4 regions of the Billgrantia sp. Q4P2 genome follow, and region 1 is predicted to be linked to each of the others. Evidence: predicted binding sites of a transcription regulator. Region 1 holds the regulator's gene; each other region holds the start of a gene.
What was found. Region 1 encodes sigma-54, which starts transcription at its own class of promoters, with help from an activator protein. Its sites were predicted from a motif close to TGGCACNNNNNTTGCTNT; they were not measured.

Region 1 (3,283 bases):
GCCAGGGCACCATGCGGCTGACCGGCGACCGAGTCGAGTTTCAGCGCAATGCGGCCGGCGAACTCTCCCGCGCCACGGCCCGCGGCGAACGCGCCTACATCGAGCAGCAGCCCGACCCCGACCAACCCGTGGTCCGCGGCTGGGGCCGCACGATCGTCTATCACGTGGCCGAGCGGCGCGTGGAGCTGATCGACCGCGCCGAGCTGCACCAAGGGGGCGACACCTTCGACGGTGGCTACCTGGAGTACTTTCTCGACCGCCGCGTCGTTCAGGCCCGTGCCGAGGGGGAAGGCGTCGAGGGGCGCCAGCGTATCCGCATGACCCTGCAGCCGGAGCGCTGAAATGGCGAAGAAGACCCTGCAAGCCCGAAATCTGGCCAAGAGTTACAAGCGCCGCCGCGTGGTACACGACATCAGCCTCGCCATCGAACAGGGCTGCGTGGTCGGGCTGCTTGGGCCCAACGGGGCAGGCAAGACCACTTCGTTCTACATGATCGTCGGTCTGGTCAAGGCGGATGCCGGCGAAGTTCATATCGACGATCTGGATCTCTCGCACAGCGCCATGCACGAGCGAGCCCAAGCCGGAATCGGCTACCTGCCCCAGGAGGCGTCGATCTTTCGCAAGCTGTCGGTGGCCGACAACATCATGGCCATTCTCGAGACGCGCAAGGATCTCGACCGCCATGGGCGACAAGCAAGGCTCGAGCAGCTGCTGGAAGACTTCCATGTCACCCATATTCGCGACAACCTGGGCATGAGCCTGTCCGGCGGCGAGCGGCGGCGGGTCGAGATCGCCCGGGCGCTGGCCACCGAGCCGGCCTTCATCCTGCTCGACGAACCCTTCGCCGGGGTCGACCCAATTTCGGTGGGCGAGATCAAGGGGATCATTCGCCAGCTGAAGGCGCGCAACATCGGCGTACTGATCACCGACCACAACGTTCGCGAAACCCTCGACATCTGCGATTCGGCCTACATCGTCGGTGACGGCCAGATCATTGCCGAAGGTGACGCCGAGGCCATCCTTGCCAACAGGCGGGTACGGGAAGTTTATCTGGGCGAGGATTTTCGCCTGTAGCGCAATCCAGTGCATTATGCAAGCATTTGATCTTTATTTAAAATATTCTAATCAGGCATAAATATTGCCGATGGCATGCATATTGCAGTCAATTCTCTTGCAAGTCGCTGCCGACCGGTCTAGGGTAGAGTTTTCCGGCAGATGAGCCCGTTATTCTCATGGCCATGAAAGCATCCTTGCAACTGCGTGTCGGCACCCAGCTGACCATGACCCCCCAGCTGCAGCAGGCCATTGCCCTGCTGCAGCTCTCGACTCTCGATCTACGCCAGGAAATCCAGCAAGCCCTGGAATCCAACCCCATGCTGGAACTCGACGACGGCTTCGGCGAACAGGCCGTCGGCGAAGCCCAGAGCGATGACTGGGCCAGCGAAATACCCAGCGAACTCTCCACCGACAGTGACTGGACGGATACCTACCCCGATCATGGTTCGAGTTCCGGCGGCGCTACCGGCGAAGGACCGGATTTCGAGCGCCAGGCCTCGGAGCAGACGCTGGCCGGCCACCTGATCTGGCAATTGGCGATGACCGATCTGAGCGACCGCCAGCGCATTATCGCCGAGAGCCTGATCGATGCCGTCGATGGCGCCGGCTACCTGTCGCAGGCGCTGGAAGATATCCGCGACGGCCTGCGCCAGCAGGGGCTCGAAGGCCTACCCACCCGGGAGGTCGAACAGGTTCTGTTGCGCCTGCAGCAGTTCGAGCCCACCGGCGTGTTCGCCCGCGATCTGCGCGAGTGCCTGATGCTGCAGCTGGCCGCCCTGCCCGACGATACGCCGCTGCTGCCACAGACCCGTCGCCTGGTGCGCCAGTTCCTCGAGGCGCTGGCTGCCGACGACCGTCGCCTGCTCAAGCGCCGCCTGGGGCTGGACGACGATGCCCTGAATGAGGTCATTGCCCTGGTTCGCTCGCTGGACCCACGCCCCGGTAGCGCCTATGCCGAAGTGGGCAGCAGCTACGTCACCCCGGACCTGGTTGCCTATCACGACGAATCAGGCTGGCGCGTGGAACTCAACGCCGAGGCCCTGCCCCGGCTGCGCATACAGCCCGATTATGTCGCGCTGGTGCGGCGCGCGGACAAGAGCCAGGACAACCAGTTCCTCAAGGATCACCTGCAGGAAGCGCGCTGGCTGATGAAGAGCCTCGCCAGCCGCAACGATACCCTGCTGCGGGTGGGGCGGGAGATCATGGCACGCCAGATCGAGTTTCTCGAGCAGGGCGAAGAAGCCATGAAGCCCCTGGTGCTGGCCGACATCGCCCAGGCCGTCGAGATGCACGAGTCGACCATATCGCGCGTGACGACACAGAAGTTCATCCACACCCCACGCGGCGTGTTCGAGCTGAAGTATTTCTTTTCCAGCCACGTAGGTGGCAACGGCGACGGGGACGCCCACTCCAGCACGGCTATTCGTGCCCGTATCCGCAAACTGATCGCCGACGAGCCACCGCGCAAGCCTCTTTCCGACAGTCGCCTGGTGGATCTGCTGGCAGAGAGCGGTATCGAGGTGGCACGTCGCACGGTAGCCAAGTATCGTGAAGCTCTGGGAATTCCCTCCTCGAGCGAGCGCAAGCGTTTTCGCTGATGCCTCGACGTAACGCTGACGCTGGGCAATCGTCACTTTCGAGGGGGTTTGCAGGACAGCAAAAAGGGTTACAATCGAGCCACCACCCGAAGGACGAAGGAGCTTGTCATGCAAGTCAACATCACCGGCCATCATGTTGAACTGACCGATCCACTGCGTGACTACGTGAGCGAAAAGCTTAGCCGCGTCCAGCGCCATTACGACAACATCACCAACGTGCAAGTGACGCTCTCGATCGAAAAGGAGCGTCAGCAGGCCGCCTGCACGCTGCATGCCGCCGGCGCCGACCTTCATGCTGAAGCCTCCGATCCGGACATGTATGCCGCCATCGATGCGCTGACAGACAAGCTCGACCGCCAACTGGTCAAACACAAGGAAAAGGCCCAAGCGCGCGCCCAGGGCGCCGGCATTCGCTGAGCTGCCATGACACTGGAAACCATCCTGCCCCCGGAACGCGCGCTGTTCGACGTTCCCGGGGGCAGCAAGAAGAGGGTGCTGGAGTTCTTCAGCACCTTCATAGCGCAGAACACTCCTAGCCTCGACAGTCAGGAGGTCTTCGGCAGACTGGTCGGTCGTGAGAGACTGGGCAGTACCGGGATCGGCAATGGCGTGGCCATCCCCCATGCCCG
Region 2 (3,283 bases), on a different contig from region 1:
AACATCGAGGCGCTCCAGACCAGCCCCGATGATGCCACCCAGGCCTTCAACCAGTTGATCAGCGCCCTGCTTTCGGTCGTGTTCGAAGTCGCCGATACGGCCGGCGACCCCGAAATCACCCTCGCTCTGGTAGCCATCTTCCACCTGATGCAGGGCAAGGAGCTGGCCGGCCAGGAGCGCGCCTGCGGTGCCTTCGGCTTCACTTGCGGTGGCTTCGACGATGCACACCGCCAGTTGCTGCTGCACCTGATCGACGCCCAGCAGCGCTGCTTTGATACCTGCCTCGAGTTCACTACCGAGGAGGGGCGGGAACAATGGCAGCGCGAGATGCCCAGCCGCACCCAGGACGGCGTCCAGCAATTGCGCGAAATGGCCAGTGGCTCCACGCCGCTACCCAAGAGCGCCAGCCCTCTGGGCGAGACCTGGTACGAATTGACCACTCGGCGCATCGATGCCATTCAGCGGGTGGAAGCCTTCCTGATCGGCGAGCTGTCGAACCTGTGCCTGGCGAAGACCCTCGACGCGCGCCACAGCCTGTCACGCCACGACGACCTGTTCCGTGAGTTGGGCAATGCCTCGCCGGCCGTTTGCCAGCAGCTCGTGGAACTGTTCGATGGCAGCGCCACCCATGAGTTGGGCGAAGTGACCGCCCGAGTCGTGGGTTCCTCGCTGAACCGTTCATTGGTGGAACTGATGTGCGCCCAGGCGAGCCGCCTGCAGGCCCTGAGCGATGAATTGGAGAGCACCCGCCGAGCGCTGCGTGAGCGCAAGCTGATCGAGCGCGCCAAGGGGTTGATCATGGCCCACCAGCAGATGAGCGAAGAGCAGGCCTACGCCTTCCTGCGCAAGATGGCCATGGACCAGAGCAAGAGCATGGCCGAGATCGCCCAGACCGTACTGGGGCTGGCCGACATACTGAAGCCTTCCACAGAGAAGCCTTCCACAGAAGAGCTTCCCGCAGAGGTACGGCATACGGATCGCGCAACCAGCTGAGCGGACGCTTTATGGTGCAGCGCACAAGCGCTGCGCACCTTCTCGGCGCCCGGCGATGACCGAAATGATTTGATCGACATCATTCAACAGATAGTAACTATTTGTTTTTACAGTAATAACCATACAAATTTAACGCCATGGCACCCAAGCTGCAAAGCCTGATCGTCCGCTGAGTCAATGACGGTTCAGCGCTTTCAAGCAGCACTCGGACCAGACAACGGCGTCTGCCCAGGTTCCCGTGACGATGTCATGCGAATCGGGGCAGGCGCCGTTTTTTGTCGCCGGATCCTTCCTCCTGGGAGCCATACCAATGAACAAGACCAACAAGGGACACTCGCTCGATCGGCGTCGTTTTCTCAAGCAAAGTGCAACCGTCCTCGGGGGCTCGGCCGTGCTCGGCAGCCTGCCCGCCAGCTGGGCCCTGGCCAGCGGACGGCCGGAAACCACCTCGGCCAAGCTCGGCTTCATCGCCCTGACCGATGCCGCCCCGCTGTTCGTCGCACTGGAGAAGGGCTTCTTCGCCGCTCACGGCATGACCGACGTGGAGGTGCTCAAGCAATCCTCCTGGGGCACCACCCGCGACAACCTGGTACTGGGTTCGCAGCGCAACGGCATCGACGGCGGCCACATCCTCACGCCCATGCCCTACCTGATCGCCAGCGGTGCCATGACGCCCAACAACGTGCCGGTGCCGATGCATATCCTGGCGCGCCTCAATCTGGGAGGACAGTGCATCTCCGTGGCCCAGGAGTATCTCGACCTCGAGGTCGGTGTCGATGCCGGCGAGTTCCGTCAGGCGCTTGCCGACAAGCGCGCTGCCGGTAACGAGGTGCGCGCCGCCATGACCTTCCCCGGCGGCACCCACGACCTGTGGATCCGCTACTGGATGGCGGCGGCGGGCATCGATCCCAACGGCGATATCTCCACCATCGTGGTGCCCCCCGCCCAGATGGTGGCCAACATGCGCGTGGGCAGCATGGACACCTTCTGCGTATGCGAGCCTTGGAACGAGCAGCTCATTCACCAGGGCATCGGCTATACCGCCCTGACCACCAGCGAGCTGTGGCACAACCATCCGGAGAAGGCCTTCGCGATGCGCGCCGACTACGTCGAGGCCAATCCCAACGCCACCCGGGCGCTGCTGATGGCCATCATGGAGGCGCAGATGTTCTGCGAGGAGCCGCAGAACAAGGAGGAAGTGGCACGTATCTGCTCGCGGCGGCGCTGGATCAATGCCCCCTACGAGGACATCGTCGAGCGCATGAAGGGCAACTTCGACTACGGCACCGGCCGCGTCGTCGAGGACAGCCCGCATCAAATGCGCTACTGGAGCGACTTCGCCTCCTATCCCTTCCAGAGTCACGACTTGTGGTTCCTGACCGAGAACCAGCGCTGGGGCTACCTGCCGGCCGACTTCGACAGCCAGACGCTGATTCGCCAGGTCAACCGCGAGGAGCTGTGGCGCGAGGCCGCCGCGGCCCTCGGCGTGGACGGCACCGACATCCCCGACGCTTCCTCACGCGGTATCGAGACCTTCTTCGACGGGACGACCTTCGACCCCGAGAATCCCCAGGCCTATCTCGACAGCCTGGCGATCAAGCGCCTCGCCTGAGGCAAGGAGAACGAGCATGAAAAGCATGCAGAGTCACGAGCGCGAGCCACGGGTCGCGAGTGCCGCCTGGTCCGGCCATGTCCAGCGGGCGGGCCAGCTGTTCAGCCAGCGAGTCCTGCCGCCGGTGGTGATCATCGGCCTGCTGCTGGCCCTGTGGGAGATCCTCTGCTCAACCCCGGGAGCCAGCCTGCCGGCTCCGTCGCAGATGCTGCGCGATACCTGGGACTTGATCGCCAATCCCTTCTACGACTACGGGGGCAACGACGTAGGCATGGCCTGGCAGATACTCGCCAGCCTCGAGCGGGTGGCCTACGGCTACTCCCTGGCCGTGGTGGCCGGCATCGGCCTCGGCGTTCTGGTGGGCCAGTCTACCTGGGCCATGCACGGCCTCGACCCGGTGTTCCAGGTACTGCGCACCGTGCCGCCGCTGGCCTGGCTGCCGATCTCGCTGGCCGGCTTCCAGGACAGCAATCCCTCGGCGATCTTCGTCATCTTCATCACCGCGATCTGGCCGATCATCCTCAACACCTCGGTGGGCATCCGCAACATTCCCGAGGACTACCGCAACGTGGCCCGGGTGCTGCGTCTCAACGGCATGGAGTATTTCACCCGCATCATGCTGCCTGCCGCCGCGCCCTACATCTTCTCGGGGCTGCGCATCGGCGTCGGTCTGTCGTG
Region 3 (3,283 bases), on a different contig from region 1:
CCGGCCCACCTCGCAATGGCGGGCCAGGGTGCCCCAGGGCTCACCGGCACAGAAGCCGTCGATCTGCCCGTCGCGCAGGGCCTCCACCATGCGCGGCGGCGGCAGGGCGACCAGCTCCACGTCGCGGTCGGGGGCGATGTCGCCCAGGGTGAGCCATTCGCGCAGCTGGTAGTGCTGGCAGGCATAGGGGTAGACCATGGCCAGGCGCGGGCGTTTGTTGCCGCCTTGGCGCCGTAGCCAGTTGCCCAGCGCCAGGGCGCTGTTGGCGGGGTTGTCGGTGAGTTCGGCGCCGCAGGCCTCGCTCAGCGTCGAGGAGAGCGTCACGCTATTGCCGTTGCGGCTGAGCAGCAGCGGGGCCAGGGTGTCGCAGGGCGCGCGGCCCAGCCCCAGGCTCATGGCCAGCGGCATGGGGGCGAGCATCTGGGCGCCGTCGAGCAGGCCGGCGGCGACCTTGTCGCGCAGGGTGGCCCAGGCGTTCTCTCGCGACAGGCTGACATCCAGCCCCTGGGCGGCGAAGCAGCCCCGTTCGCGGGCGACGATCAGCAGGGCGGCGTCGAGCAGCGGGACGAACCCGAGGGTGATGCGCGCGAGTTCCGGCGGGGTGGTGTGGTGTTGCAGGCGGCTCATGAGCGGGATCCCCGTTTGTCGGCGGCTCGCCCCTGGGGCGATATCGGGTTCAAGCGGTCGAGAATGTCGATGACGTTGTCTGCCACTTCGGCGATGCGCTGGCCGCGGTCCATGGCCAGCTTGCGCAGCATGCGGTAGGCCTGTTCCTCGTCGCAGTCCTGGTGCTTCATCAACAGGCCCTTGGCGCGCTCGATGCGCTTGCGCTCGGTCAGCTGGTTGCGTGCCTTGTCGAGTTCCTGGCGCATGCTCTGGAAGGCGTCGAAGCGGGCGATGGCCACCTCGACGATGGCTTCGACCCGCTCGGGTACCAGGCCGTCGACCACGTAGGCGCTGACGCCGGCCTTGAGCGCGGCCTGCAGCATGTCGGAGTCGTGCTGGTCGGCGAAGAACACTACCGGACGCGGATTCTCGCGGTTGAGCAGCGCCATGCTTTCCAGCGTGTCGCGGTCGGGGCTCTCCATGTCGATGATCACCACGTCGGGCTGGTGGCGCTCGACCATCTGGTTGAGGCTGGCCGGGCTCGAGAGCCGGCAGATGACCCGGTGTCCTTCGGCCATCAATGCCTCCTCGACCATGGCGGCACGTACCACCTCGTCGTCGACCAGTAGAATGTTCAAGGGGGATGGCATGGTGGCGTCGCTCATTCCTGGCTAAGGCGTCTACCAAGTTCTAGCAAGAAACATTCCAATTGCGGCTTCTCAGGCGACTTCCACCGCGCGGCCAGTGCCTGCCGCGAGTGTGATTGCTGCGGCGCAGCATGGAAATCGCCTCTCCAGCACCAGTCTGGTGCATTCAGCCGTCGGCCGTGCCGGTGCATGGTGCGCTGCCGCATAATGAGGACGCCTGGGGTACAACGGAGGCAAATGCATCTGGCTGAAACGCTCCGGTTATTCGCCACATGGCATGCTTTCTGCTTGATATGAATCAGGTAAATTCAATGGGGCGCAATGTTCAGCGCTCCGAGCGGCAACGACGCCCGCCAACCGCCGCCCCTTGGGGACGGCCGTTGGCGGGCGTTGTCGTTTCGCGTCAAGACAGGAGATTCGCCATGCGTGAGGCCCGAACCACTTGCCCCTACTGCGGCGTCGGCTGTGGCGTGCTGGCCAGCATCGAAAACGGCGAGATCGTCGACGTGCAGGGCGACCCGGAGCACCCGGCCAACTTCGGCCGGCTGTGCGTGAAGGGCTCGGCCCTGCACGAGACGCTGGGCAGCCATGGCCGCCTGACCCGGCCCCGGGTCGACGGCGTCGAGGTCGACTGGGAGACGGCGCTGGCCACGGTGGCCGAACGGCTCACGGCGGTGCAGGCGACTCGCGGCCGCCAGGCGGTCGCCGCCTACCTTTCCGGGCAGCTGCTGACCGAGGACTATTACGTCGCCAACAAGCTGTTCAAGGGCTTTCTCGGCACGCCGCACCTGGATACCAATTCGCGGCTGTGCATGGCCTCGGCCGTGGCTGCCCATAAGCGCGCCTTCGGCGCCGATGCCGTGCCGTGCAGCTACGAGGACCTGGAAGAGGCCGAGCTGGTGGTGCTGGTGGGTTCCAACCTGGCCTGGAACCATCCGGTGCTCTACCAGCGCTTAAAGGTAGCCAAGCAGCGCAACCCGCTGCTGCGGGTGGTGGTGATCGACCCGCGGGTCACCGACACCTGCGAGATCGCCGACCTCTACCTGGGGCTGAAGCCGGGCAGCGACGCCCGACTGTTCACCGGGCTGCTGGCGTGGATGGCCAAGCGCAACAAGCTCGACCGGGTCTACCTGGAAGCCCATGCCCAGGGCTTCGAGGAGGCGCTGGCCGCGGCGCGGGAGCAGGATGCCAGCGTGGAGGCCATCGCCGCGGACTGCGACGTCGATTCCGAGCGCTTGGAAACCTTCTTCTACTGGTTCGCCAGCCACCTGCACGTGGTCACGCTGTTCTCCCAGGGCGTTAACCAGTCCACCAGCGGCACCGACAAGGGCAATGCCATCATCAACTGCCATCTGGCGGGCGGCAAGATCGGCCTGCCCGGCGCGGGGCCGTTCTCGATCACCGGCCAGCCCAATGCCATGGGTGGGCGCGAGGTGGGGGGGCTGGCCAACCAGTTGGCCGCGCACATGGACTACGACACCCCCGGCGCGCGGGATCGCGTCACGCGTTTCTGGTCCACCGAGCGGCTGGTGCCGTGCCTGCCCGATGGCCCCGGCCACAAGGCGGTGGCACTGTTCGAGGCGATCGAGCGCGGCGAGGTGCAGGCGTTGTGGATCATGGCCACCAACCCCGCCGTGAGCCTGCCGCGGGCCGACCGGGTGCGCGCGGCGCTGGAAAAGTGCCCGCTGGTGATCGTCTCCGAGTGCATGGCCGACGCCGACCTGCTGGCCTATGCCGACATCGTGCTGCCGGCCTCGAGCTGGTCGGAGAAGGATGGCACCGTGACCAACTCGGAACGGCGCATCTCGCGCCAGCGCGGCCTCCTACCGCCGCCGGGGGAGGCACGCCACGACTGGTGGATCGTCTGCGAGGTGGCCAAGCGGCTGGGCTTTGGCGAGGCCTTCGACTATACCCGCCCGAGCGAGATCTTCGACGAGCACGCCAGGCTCTCGGGCTTCGAGAATGAAGGAGAGAGTCGCAGGCTGTTCGATATCTCCGGCCTGGCCGGGCTCGACCGGGCCGCCTACGAC
Region 4 (3,283 bases), on a different contig from region 1:
ATCGTACTGCGCCTGCACTTCGTCATCGGCGCCATCCTCGTAGGCCACTCGATGCCGATTCCGCAACTCATCCGGGCGATAATCCTGGGGGTGGAGCCCATCGCTTTCGAGGGTATGCAGTGCCGAAGTGAACGCCGCCACGGCGTCGGCATCCTGCCATGCCGGGCGATAGTCACGCAGGGCATAGAAGTCCTGTATCCGCGGCGCCTCCGAAGCCACCTGACGAGCCAGCTCTCCCACCACGCCCGGCTCGTCTTCCCATGTTTTTGCTGCCTCGCCCTGTTCCGCCCAGGCCAGTGGCGCGAGGCCGAGCAGCAGCAACATCCCCATCCTTGCAATAAGCCGCATTTCAGACTCCTGATCCGTTGATAGCCGGTCTGGCCTTCCTGGCCACTCTCTTCATAATAGTGCCTGGCAAATGGCTGTAAGCCAGCCGGGTCCGTTCACCTTGTTTACGATCATCTTTTTCCGCGGGCGGCGCCTGCCGCATGCGGTGTCAACGTCATAGGCATGCCGATGCGCTTTCTACCGACCCTGCGACTTCCGCTATCGACCCTGACCGCTTCCTTGCTGGCCGCCCTGCCCGCCGCCCTTTCCACCACCGTTCACGCCGGGAATTTCCTCGCCCAGGCAGGCCTCTCTTACCCGGCCTCCGCCCCATTGAGCCAGACCCTGACCCGCCTCGCGCCTGGCGCCGACCCGCAGGTGCTGGCGCTTGCCGCCAGCGCCCTGGCCTGCGCCGAGCCCAACGCCGAGCGGCTGGCTGTCATCGACTTCTCGCGACCTTCCACCGAGCCGCGCCTGTGGGTCTTCGACCTGGCGGAAGAGCGGCTGATGTTCGAGGAGTTGGTCTCCCACGGCCGTGGTTCGGGCGACGCCGAGGCGACCGTATTCTCCAACACGCCGGAGAGCTACCAGTCGAGCCTGGGGTTGTTCCGCACCATGAACAGCTACTACGGGAGCAACGGCTACTCGCTGCGCCTGGAAGGGCTGGAAGCCGGCGTCAACGACCTGGCCTACCAGCGCGCCATCGTGATCCATGGTGCCGACTACGTCAGCGAGGCGTTCATTCGCCAGACCGGCAGACTGGGACGCAGCCACGGTTGCCCTGCAGTACGCCAGGAAGTGACCTATCCCCTGATCGACAGCATCAAGGAAAATCATTACCTGTTCGCCTACTACCCCGACCCCGAGTGGCTGGAGAGTTCCGCTTTCCTCAGCTGCGACCGGGCTCCCGCGCAGCTGGCCATGTACTGAGCCTTCGCACCCTTCATTCTGCGCCTCCCTGGCACCATCCTTTGCATTATCCTTCCGTACGCCTCGCATAGCGCCTGTCGCCCCCTGAGCACCAGCAGGGGGCATGTTTCTGCCGCGCTGCACCATTCTCGCCATGCCAGCGACCTCGACCAGCCACTCTCTACGCCATCACTCAAGCCACAACGCTATGTTTTGAAATAATAAATGAAAAATATGGCAAACAGATTGCTTGATATGAACCAATTGCCGGGTAGGCGTGGACCAGGCTTCTCGAGAGAAGTACGAGTGCGTCAGACCTGACCTTCAACGGAGAAGGGCGAACTCATGTATCGACAATCCGTACGAGGTCACACACCATGGAAATTCTCAACAAGGCGAACCGCATTCGCCTCCTGAGCCTGCGCACGCCCCAGATGCGCGCCTTCCACTTCTCCTGGTTCGCCTTCCACATCTGCTTTTTCGGCTGGTTCGGCATTGCCCCGCTGATGGCGGTGGTACGCGAGGACCTGGCCCTGACCCAGACCCAGATCGGCAATACCATCATCGCCTCGGTCTTGATCACCGTGATCGTGAGGCTGCTGATCGGCGTGCTGTGCGATCGCCTCGGCCCGCGCAAGACCTATACCGGGCTGCTGCTGCTCGGCTCGATCCCGGTGATGAGCATCGGTTTCGCCAACAGCTTCGAAACCTTCCTGCTGGCCCGCCTGGCCATCGGTGCCATCGGCGCCTCCTTCGTCATTACCCAGTACCACACCACCATGATGTTCGCCCCCAACGTGGTGGGTACCGCCAACGCCACCAGTGCCGGCTGGGGCAACCTGGGCGGCGGCACCACCCAGATCGTGATGCCGCTGATCTTCTCCGGCCTGCTGATGCTCGGCGTCAGCGAGACGCTGGGCTGGCGGCTGGCCATGGTGGTGCCGGGCGTGGTGATGTTCGTCACCGGTATCGGCTACTGGCTCTACACCCAGGACGCGCCGAACGGCAACTTCAGTGAGCTGCGTGCACGCGGCGAGCTGCCGCAAGCCGATGGTGAGAACAGTGCCGGCAAGAGCTTCCTCGCTGCAGCCAAGGACATCCGCGTATGGGCGCTGTTCGTGGTCTATGCCCTCTGCTTCGGCGTCGAGCTGACCATCAACAACATCGCCGCCATCTACTTCTTCGACAACTTCGACCTGACGCTGGCCACCGCCGGCATGATTGCCGGCCTGTTCGGGCTGATGAACGTTTTCGCCCGCACCCTGGGCGGCGTGTTCTCCGACCTCTTCGCCCGCAACGGTGGACTCAAGGGCCGCGTGCGCTGGTTGTTCATCGCGCTGATCTGCGAAGGCATCGCCCTGGTGGCCTTCTCACAGATGCACATACTGTCGTACGCCATCGGCATCATGCTGGTGTTCAGCCTGTTCGTGCAGATGGCCGAAGGTGCTACCTATGGCGTGGTGCCGTTCATCAACAAGAAAGCCCTGGGCGCGGTGGCCGGCATCGTCGGTGCCGGCGGCAACGTCGGTGCCGTGGCCGCCGCCTTCCTGTTCCGCAGCGAAGCGATCACCTATCAACAGGGGCTGTTCTATCTCGGCCTGGTCGTGCTGGTACTGGCTTCCTGCGCGCTGCTGGTGCGCTTCTCCGACGAAGTGGAAACCGTGGAAGCCAAGGCCTATCGCGATGCCGTGGGAGAGGATACCGGGGCCGGAGCGCTGTCGCTGCGCTGACCCATGTTGCCCGGCAGCCTGACTTGCCGGGCCTCGCCCGCAACCCGGCCGCCGCCCTCAGGGCGGCGGCCCTCGTGTGAGCAAGAGGTGAACCATGACACCCGCCGAACGCCTGCTACTGACAGCCAAGCGCTGTGAAATCGACGACCTCGAACACCTCACCGCAGCCTGCGACATCGTCGGCGACGTCAGCCACTTCGTTCATGCCCTGCAGAAGGAGCGTGGCGCCTCGAACGTCTACCTGGCATCAGGGGGACAACGCTTCGCCGAGCGGCGCCACGAGCGCATCGATGAATGCCTGGCGACCGAACAGGCCC

Region 2: a site for sigma-54 is predicted at 1,132-1,149, ahead of ACUY1T_RS21085 (CmpA/NrtA family ABC transporter substrate-binding protein). Genes of this name have one in related genera too.
Region 3: a site for sigma-54 is predicted at 1,527-1,544, ahead of ACUY1T_RS21010 (nitrate reductase). Genes of this name have one in related genera too.
Region 4: a site for sigma-54 is predicted at 1,472-1,489, ahead of ACUY1T_RS21095 (NarK family nitrate/nitrite MFS transporter). Genes of this name have one in related genera too.

Annotation. Positions count from the first base shown of each region.
Region 1 is NZ_JBRBAI010000002.1:336,304-339,586, forward strand. Features, by position in the region: gene lptA (lipopolysaccharide transport periplasmic protein LptA) at 1-341, shown strand, start outside; gene lptB (LPS export ABC transporter ATP-binding protein) at 343-1,074, shown strand; gene ACUY1T_RS04440 (RNA polymerase factor sigma-54) at 1,233-2,654, shown strand; gene hpf (ribosome hibernation-promoting factor, HPF/YfiA family) at 2,763-3,071, shown strand; gene ptsN (PTS IIA-like nitrogen regulatory protein PtsN) at 3,078-3,283, shown strand, end outside.
Region 2 is NZ_JBRBAI010000019.1:30,811-34,093, reverse strand. Features, by position in the region: gene ACUY1T_RS21090 (nitrate- and nitrite sensing domain-containing protein) at 1-993, shown strand, start outside; gene ACUY1T_RS21085 (CmpA/NrtA family ABC transporter substrate-binding protein) at 1,304-2,605, shown strand; gene ntrB (nitrate ABC transporter permease) at 2,622-3,283, shown strand, end outside.
Region 3 is NZ_JBRBAI010000019.1:12,105-15,387, forward strand. Features, by position in the region: gene ACUY1T_RS21000 (CmpA/NrtA family ABC transporter substrate-binding protein) at 1-627, opposite strand, end outside; gene ACUY1T_RS21005 (ANTAR domain-containing response regulator) at 624-1,256, opposite strand; gene ACUY1T_RS21010 (nitrate reductase) at 1,676-3,283, shown strand, end outside.
Region 4 is NZ_JBRBAI010000019.1:34,213-37,495, reverse strand. Features, by position in the region: gene ACUY1T_RS21105 (L,D-transpeptidase family protein) at 1-348, opposite strand, end outside; gene ACUY1T_RS21100 (murein L,D-transpeptidase catalytic domain family protein) at 517-1,257, shown strand; gene ACUY1T_RS21095 (NarK family nitrate/nitrite MFS transporter) at 1,614-2,966, shown strand; gene ACUY1T_RS21090 (nitrate- and nitrite sensing domain-containing protein) at 3,061-3,283, shown strand, end outside.